Regions from separate parts of the Enterobacter sp. JBIWA008 genome, predicted to be linked through region 2. Evidence: predicted binding sites of a transcription regulator. Region 2 holds the regulator's gene; the other holds the start of a gene.

Region 1 (4,248 bases), 2.1 Mb from region 2:
CGACCAGTTTAATAGCCTTCAGGAAAAGTTGATCGAGCGTTTTGCCGAGCTGCGTGAACAGCATGGCTTTAACCTGCTGCATCTCGCCTGCTGCCGCGATACGGAAGAAGACCGGGGCACGGTTCAGTATCTGCAGGACTGCGCCGCCGAAGCGGAAGTGGCGACCGAATTCCTCTATATCGAGGATATCGGCCTGGGTGAAAAAGGTCAGTTTACGGATATGCAGGACCAGGTGATCAGCAACCTGTTCAAGCTCTACCCGTGGGAGTACATGCTGCGCGAGATGTTTTCCACCAAGCTGGAAGACGCCGGCGTGCGCTGGCTGGAGCCGGCCTGGAAGAGCATTATCTCTAACAAGGCCCTGCTGCCGATGCTGTGGGAGATGTTCCCGAACCACCCGAACCTGCTGCCGGCGTATTTTGCGGAAGATGATTACCCGCAAATGGAGAAATACGTCGTTAAGCCGATCTTCTCCCGGGAAGGCGCGAACGTGTCGATTATCGAAAACGGTAAAACGCTGGAAGCGGTTGAAGGGCCGTACGGCGAAGAAGGGATGATCGTCCAGGAGTTCTGGCAACTGCCGAAGTTTGGCGACAGCTATACGCTGATTGGCAGCTGGCTCATCAACGATCTGCCGGCCGGGATTGGCATTCGCGAAGATCGCGCGCTGATCACCCAGGATCTGTCACGCTTCTATCCGCATATTTTTGTTGAATAGGTCGCGGCCTGATGCCATCTCCCACAGGGAGAGAGTGCAAACACTAAAAACGGCAACCTGAGGTTGCCGTTTTGCTTTTATTACCCCACCTGTACCGACAACATACTCAGACTTCCCATCTCTATACCGTCGACCGGGATCGTAACCGGCTCCTGACCATCCCACGCGCCAAGAACGTACAGCAGCGGCAGGAAGTGTTCCGGCGTCGGGTTAGAGAGCGAACCGCCTTCGTGATCCAGATAGTTCACCAGAGGATGCTCCTCAGCCGGGCCTTGCCAGGTCAGGTTCGCTTTGACGTAGTCGTTAAAAGAAGTCGCCCACGGGTACGGCGTGTTCTCACCGTGCCAGCGCGCCGTACGCAGGTTATGTACAACGTTACCGCTCGCCACCAGCATGATGCCTTCATCACGCAGGGTTGCCAGCTTGCGGCCCGTCTCCAGATGCCAGGCTGTCGGTTTGGTGCTGTCGATGCTCAACTGCACCATCGGGATATCCGCATCAGGATACATTTTAATCAGCACGCCCCAGGAGCCATGGTCAAAGCCCCAGGCTTCTTTATCCAGAGCAACCGGAACAGGCGCCAGCAGATCCACCAGCCTTTGTGCCAGCTCGGGCGAGCCGGGGGCCGGATAATGTGTGTCGTACAGCGCCTGCGGGAAGCCGCCAAAATCATGAATGGTTTTTGGCGCTTCCATAGCGGTTACGCCTGTCCCACGGGTAAACCAGTGCGCAGATACCACCACGATCGCTTTTGGACGCGGCAGCGTCTCGCCCAGGCTACGCCATGTGCGGGTATAGACGTTGTCTTCCAGAACGTTCATTGGGCTGCCGTGGCCTAAAAACAGGGCTGGCATACGGGAAGAAGTCATGATGATATCCTTACAGAAGGTGTCAATTTAATGGTGATACATTACGTGCAATCGGGCAAAGATGAACGCAGATAAGCGTGAAGATCATCATCAGGAATTTTGAATGTAAGGAATGTGTAAAGCCGAGGTTCGCCCCTCGCTTTGCCAGAAATGAATCAATTATATTAATGAGAATCATTATCACAAGGAGCAATACATGTCAGTCCCCTTGATCCTGACCATACTGGCGGGCGCCGCGACGTTTATTGGTGCGATCCTCGGCGTGCTCGGCCAAAAGCCCTCTAACCGCGTACTGGCCTTCTCACTGGGCTTTGCTGCCGGGATCATGCTGCTCATCTCTCTGATGGAGATGCTGCCTGCCGCGCTGGGCACGGAAGGCATGTCTCCGCTGCTGGGCTACGGTATGTTTGTCTTTGGCCTGCTGGGATACTTTGCCCTCGATCGAATGCTACCGCACGCCCATCCGCAGGATTTAATGCAGAAAAACGTGACGCACATGCCGCGCAATATCAAGCGTACCGCCGTGCTGTTAACGCTTGGCATCAGCCTGCATAACTTCCCGGAAGGGGTAGCGACCTACGTGACGGCCAGCAGCAATCTTGAGATGGGCTTTGGTATCGCGCTGGCGGTCGCCTTACACAATATCCCTGAAGGACTGGCCGTCGCTGGACCAGTGTATGCCGCCACGGGATCAAAACGCACCGCGGTGTTCTGGGCGGGTATTTCCGGGATGGCCGAAATCCTGGGCGGCGTGCTGGCCTGGCTGATCCTTGGTAGCCTAGTCTCTCCGGTAGTGATGGCGGCGATTATGGCAGCGGTAGCCGGGATTATGGTTGCGCTTTCGGTGGATGAACTGATGCCGCTGGCGAAGGAGATCGATCCTAACAACAACCCCAGCTATGGCGTGCTGTGTGGAATGTCGGTGATGGGATTAAGTCTGGTTCTGCTGCAGGCCGCAGGAATCGGGTAAAAAAACGCCGGGACATCCCGGCGTTGTTATTATCAGCTGGCTTTGCGCTCGTGCGCCTGGCGATACTCAACCAGATCTTCAATCGTTACCACCGGCATGTTGTGCAGGCGGGCAAAGGTGATGCACTCCGGTGCGCGCGCCATGGTGCCGTCATCGTTGGTCAGTTCACACAGCACACCAGCAGGTTTGAAGCCAGCCAGCGTCACCAGGTCGATCGTCGCTTCGGTGTGACCACCGCGGGTCAACACGCCGCCTGCCTGCGCACGCAGTGGGAAGACGTGACCTGGACGATGCAGATCGGATGGCTTAGCGCCATCGGCAATCGCTGCACGAACGGTGGTCAGACGGTCAGCCGCAGACACGCCGGTGGTCACGCCATGCGCTGCTTCAATGGTCACGGTAAAACCGGTCCCGAAGGCGCTGGTGTTGTTTTCGACCATCATCGGCAGATCGAGCTGCTTACGACGATCTTCATTAATACACAGGCATACGATGCCGCTGCCGTGACGGATGGTCAGCGCCATCTGTTCAACGGTCATGTTTTCGGCGGCGAAAATCATGTCGCCTTCGTTTTCACGGTTTTCATCGTCAAGCACCATCACACCGCGGCCTTCGCGCAGTGCATCCAGTGCATGTTCAACACGTTGAGTTGAAGTGCCAAAAGAGGAAAGTAGCGTCTGATTCATGGTAAAAAAACCTCATTAAAATTATGGTTACCAGAATCAGGGCAGTCTTAGGAGCGCCGTATAAGCGGCAAAAAGATAACGTGAGCGGGCGCTTGCCCGACTTGATCGTTACTCTCTCCCATCCGGACTCTAACCGTCGGCCCCGGAATTACACCGGATCTGCTGACCTTTGAGTAGTCACCCAAAGCGCTCGCGGGCTTTCAGCGTCACGCTGATTTACCGCCGGTGGGGAATTTCGCCCCGCCCTGAGAATAAGCGAGATAACTATAACGCTATTGATTATCCTGGGCAATGCATAAGCATCAAACAATTTTGTTTACCCCGGGCATGACGCGCTACAATGGACACTAACACCTTTCCATAAAGGGAAACGACAATGATTGACCCGAAAAAAATTGAGCAGATCGCGCGTCAGGTTCATGAATCTATGCCAAAAGGCATTCGTGAATTTGGTGATGACGTAGAGAAGAAAATCCGCCAGACGCTGCAGGCGCAATTGGTTCGCCTTGATTTAGTCAGCCGCGAAGAGTTTGACGTGCAGACTCAGGTTCTGCTGCGCACCCGCGAAAAGCTAGCGCTTCTGGAACAGCGTCTGACCGAGCTGGAAAACCGTAATACACCGGAAGAAGTGAAGCCTGCCCCGGCGATTCCTCCGGTGAATGACCAGGCATAAAATGAATGCAAAACGGCAACCTCAGTTGCCGTTTTTTTTTGGTTTGCTCCCTCTCCCTGTGGGAGAGGGTTGGGATGAGGGCATCAGCCCGCACGGACTACTGACTGTCTTTCTGGATCTTCTTGATGATGTTGGTGGTTGAACACCCGTCCTCAAAATTAAGCACCATCACCTCGCCGCCGTTGGCCCAGACCTCTTCGCTACCCGCGATTTGCTCCGGCTTATAATCGCCACCCTTCACCAGCAGATCCGGCAGAATACCGGCAATCAGGCGCTGCGGCGTGTCTTCTTCAAACGACACGACCCAGTCCACCGCTTCCAGCGCGCCGAGC
Region 2 (4,248 bases):
AATGAGGTGCTACTTATTTTTTTAAAAAAAGTTTGTGTCATTACGAAAATCAAAAAGGTTATAAAAAAGAAAAGAGAATCCACATCTAACCACTGAAATACTTGGCAATTCCCCGTCATTACTCGTCTCACTGCAAATGTTACAAATCACTACCAATTATGTGCACTTCGTCATAATCCTGACTTTTGTCCGCTAAAAAGCATTGATAATTCGCGTCGCGAAAAATAACCTAAAGACGGTAGTTAATTCGAGGGTATTTAAAACTATCCCTGACCATTTGGTCTTTTTTATTTACGCCGTTTCAGGCGTTTTAATTCGTCAAAGAGGAATAATCTATGCGTACGTTCAGTGGCAAACGTAGTGCGCTGGCGCTGGCTATCGCCGGTGTGACAGCAATGTCGGGCCTGGTGGTGACACCAGAGGCGAAAGCGGCGGGCTTCATCGACGATTCGACCCTCACGGGCGGTATTTATTACTGGCAGCGTGAGCGTGACCGTAAAGACGTCACTGAAGACAAATATAAAACCAACCTTTCACACTCCACCTGGAACGCCAACCTGGACTTCCAGTCAGGCTATGCAGCCGATATGTTCGGTCTGGATATTGCTGCGTTCACCGCGATTGAAATGGCGGAAAACGGCGACAGCGGCCACCCGAATGAAATCGCCTTCTCCTCCAGCAACAAAGCGTATAAAGAAGACTGGTCCGGGGATAAGAGCGGTATCAGCCTTTACAAAGCCGCTGCGAAATTTAAATACGGCCCGGTATGGGCGCGCGGTGGTTACATTCAGCCAACTGGCCAGACCCTGTTAGCACCGCACTGGAGCTTTATGCCGGGTACCTACCAGGGCGCGGAAGCTGGGGCTAACTTTGACTACGGCGATGCGGGCGCGCTGAGCTTCTCCTATATGTGGACCAACGAGTACAAAGCACCGTGGCACATTGAGATGGACAAGTTCTACCAGGGCGATCGTAAAACGAAAGTGGATTATCTCCACTCTTTAGGTTTGAAATACGACTTTAAAAATGACCTTGTCCTGGAAGCAGCGTTTGGCCAGGCTGAAGGCTATATGGATCAGTACTTTGCTAAAGCATCGTATAAATTTGATATCGCTGGCAGCCCACTCTCTACCAGCTATCAGTTCTATGGCGCACGTGACAAAGCCGATGCGCAAAATAACTTAAGGACTAATGATGAGGTCGCGCTGGCCAACGATTTGTATGACGGCACGGCCTGGCTGCAGGCTTTAACCTTTGGCTACAAAATAGGCCAGGTGGATCTTCGTCTGGAAGGTACCTGGGTTAAAGCAGACGGTAATCAGGGTTTCTTCCTGCAGCGCATGACGCCAACCTATGCTTCATCAAACGGACGTTTAGATATTTGGTGGGATAACCGTTCTGACTTCAACGCCAATGGTGAAAAGGCGGTATTCTTCGGCGCGATGTACGACCTCAAAAACTGGAACCTTGCAGGATGGTCCGTTGGGGCTTCCTACGCTTACGGTTGGGATGCAAAACCAAGCAGTGCACCGATCTACGATCAGAGCCAGCGTCTGAAAGAATCTGCTTACAGCCTGGATGCTGCATATGTGCTGCAGGATGGCCGAGCGAAGGGCACGATGTTCAAGCTGCACTTCACTCAGTATGACAACCATTCCGATCTGCCAAGCTATGGCGGTGGCTACAACAACATCTTCCAGGATGAGCGTGACGTGAAATTCATGGTTATCGCACCATTCACTATCTTCTGATGAACGCGCTGGCGGGTTAACTTCCGCCGGCATGGAGACTGCACATGATGAAAAAAATCGTAATCGTCGCGTTGCTGGCATCAGGGCTGGTGGCGTGTGCTCAGACTCAGGCGCCGAAAGAGGACACCCGTCTGAAGGAGGCGTATAGCGCCTGTATTAATACTGCGGAAGGATCGCCGGAGAAAATTGAAGCCTGTCAGAGCGTGCTGAACGTGCTGAAGAAAGAGAAAGCGCACGAGCAGTTCGCGACGCAGGAGAACATCCGCGTGATGGATTACCAGGCCTGCATTCAGGCGCGTAAAACCGGTAACGATCAGGAAGTGGCGAAGCGTTGCGACCAGATCTGGAAAGAAATTAGAAGCAATAACAGTAAGTAACCCGCTGTTATCATGCCCGGTGGCGCTACGCTTACCGGGCTTTTTTTTGCCTGAAAACAGGCAAAAAAAAGCCAACCTCGCGGCTGGCTCAGAGTATGAAAGCTTGAGTTACTTAGCATCGTGCGCGTGGTCGTCTTCGCGGCAATCGCCTTCAGCGCAGTGACCGTAAAGGTACAGGCTGTGGTTCGTCAGGCGGATGCCATGACGCGCGGCGATTTCACGCTGGCGTGATTCGATTGAATCATCGCTAAATTCAATGACCTTGCCACAGTCGAGGCAGATCAGGTGATCGTGGTGGTGCTGCTGGGTCAGTTCGAAAACGGATTTACCGCCTTCGAAATTATGACGGGTAACAATGCCCGCGTCATCAAACTGGTTCAGCACGCGATAGACGGTAGCCAGCCCAATCTCTTCACCCATGTCGATAAGACGTTTATAAAGGTCTTCCGCACTGACATGGTGATTGTCTGGACCCTGAAGCACTTCAAGGATTTTTAACCGAGGAAGCGTAACTTTCAGGCCAGCCTTCTTTAATGCGGTATTGTTGTCAGTCATGCGGAATCTGTCCTGTTGCTAAACGATTCACTTCTGTAGGAAGTGACAGAAAATGCACCTGGGATAATGCGTCTCATTATAGAACTGCCATGGCTAAATGAAAACTGCAAGTCTCAGGCAAAATATGCTTATAAAAATGGGGTATCACCAACAAACTTGCTCAATGGAAAACCACATTTTATCAGGGAGACATTGTACAGGTCTGGGCGAAAAAGTTAAAAGATTGTAGCGATTAATTTAATCGGTTTGACCTGGGGCATGGGCGCAACCGCAGTTGCGCCGCGATAAAATCAGGCGTTCAGAATATCGTCCAGGTGCAGTTCTTCACGGATCTGCTTGACCCATTTCTCAACGCGCTCGGCGGTCAGCTCTGGCTGACGGTCTTCGTCGATGGCCAGACCTACGAAATGATCGTCATCGGCCAGGCCTTTAGACGCTTCGAAGTGGTAACCGGCGGTCGGCCAGTGGCCTACGATAACCGCGCCATTCGGCTCAATGATATCGCGGATGGTACCCAGCGCGTCACAGAAGTACTCGGCGTAGTCTTCCTGATCGCCACAGCCAAAGAGGGCGACCAGCTTACCGTTGAAGTCCACTTCTTCTAGCGTCGGGAAGAAATCATCCCAGTCGCACTGGGCTTCACCGTAGTACCAGGTTGGGATACCCAGCAGCAGAATGTCATAGCCTTCCAGATCTTCTTTGCTGCTCTTGGCGATGTCATGCACATCAGCAACGTCTTTACCGAGCTGTTTTTGAATGTTTTTTGCGATATTTTCGGTATTGCCGGTATCACTGCCAAAGAAAATGCCGATGATTGCCATGAGTAAAATAACCTCTTGAAACTTAATAGTATGGTGGCGCAATTCGGCCACGGATAAGGGCAATAATAGCAGAACTGGCAACCCTGCGGAAACAGCTATCGCGCAGGACTGCACTCTGTGCTACATGAAAAGGGCGATAAAGGGGATTTTCAGACTTATGCCTGGCTGCGCAACGTCTCAAGCTGGACGAGCAACATCTCTTCAATGAGCTCGCTGCGGCTGATATTTCGCGCGTCAGCCAGCTCGTTCAGCGCATCGACGGCGTCGGCGTTAAGCTTCAGTTCGACACGCTTAAGCCCACGATTTTTATCGCGTTTAAGCTGGTTGCGTTTATTGATACGCAGCTGTTCATCGCGCGAAAGCGGATTCGTCTTGGGTCGTCCCGGGCGACGCTCATTCGCGAACAGATCTAGTGTCGTACGGTCCGTTTGTTCTTTGGCCATGATTCTGAGACTTCGGGGGAAACACGCCGCCCTGCTAATGCCCGGGCGATAAGCGCGCCATCATACATCACCAAAAACGGCACGCCAACGACTGGAAGCCCACTGCCTTCCAGTCGCTTTCTTTTTAATCAATTTGCAGTATCAGCGAGATAGCGGCGAATGGCGCGCAGTACAGCATCCGGTTTTTCCGCATGCACCCAGTGCCCGGCACCGGCAATCACGTGGGCGCGAGCCTGCGGGAATTGGGCCAGCAGCGTGTCGCGGTACGCGTCGGTAACGTAAGGAGAGTTTCCGCCGCGAA

Evidence for each region. Region 2 encodes Fur, which represses iron uptake genes when iron is present. Its sites were predicted from a motif close to ATAATAATGAGAACNACTATCAA; they were not measured.
Region 1: the regulator Fur is predicted to act here: its motif matches at 1,749-1,771, upstream of zupT (zinc transporter ZupT).

The regions. Positions count from the first base shown of each region.
Region 1 is NZ_CP074149.1:4,106,949-4,111,196, forward strand. Features, by position in the region: gene KGP24_RS19785 (glutathionylspermidine synthase family protein) at 1-718, shown strand, start outside; gene ygiD (4,5-DOPA dioxygenase extradiol) at 799-1,587, opposite strand; gene zupT (zinc transporter ZupT) at 1,784-2,557, shown strand; gene ribB (3,4-dihydroxy-2-butanone-4-phosphate synthase) at 2,590-3,243, opposite strand; FMN riboswitch at 3,350-3,500, opposite strand; gene ubiK (ubiquinone biosynthesis accessory factor UbiK) at 3,620-3,916, shown strand; gene hldE (bifunctional D-glycero-beta-D-manno-heptose-7-phosphate kinase/D-glycero-beta-D-manno-heptose 1-phosphate adenylyltransferase HldE) at 4,014-4,248, opposite strand, start outside.
Region 2 is NZ_CP074149.1:1,371,550-1,375,797, forward strand. Features, by position in the region: gene chiP (chitoporin) at 336-1,751, shown strand; gene chiQ (ChiQ/YbfN family lipoprotein) at 1,799-2,128, shown strand; gene fur (ferric iron uptake transcriptional regulator) at 2,237-2,683, opposite strand; gene fldA (flavodoxin FldA) at 2,974-3,504, opposite strand; gene ybfE (LexA regulated protein) at 3,660-3,947, opposite strand; gene ybfF (esterase) at 4,076-4,248, opposite strand, start outside.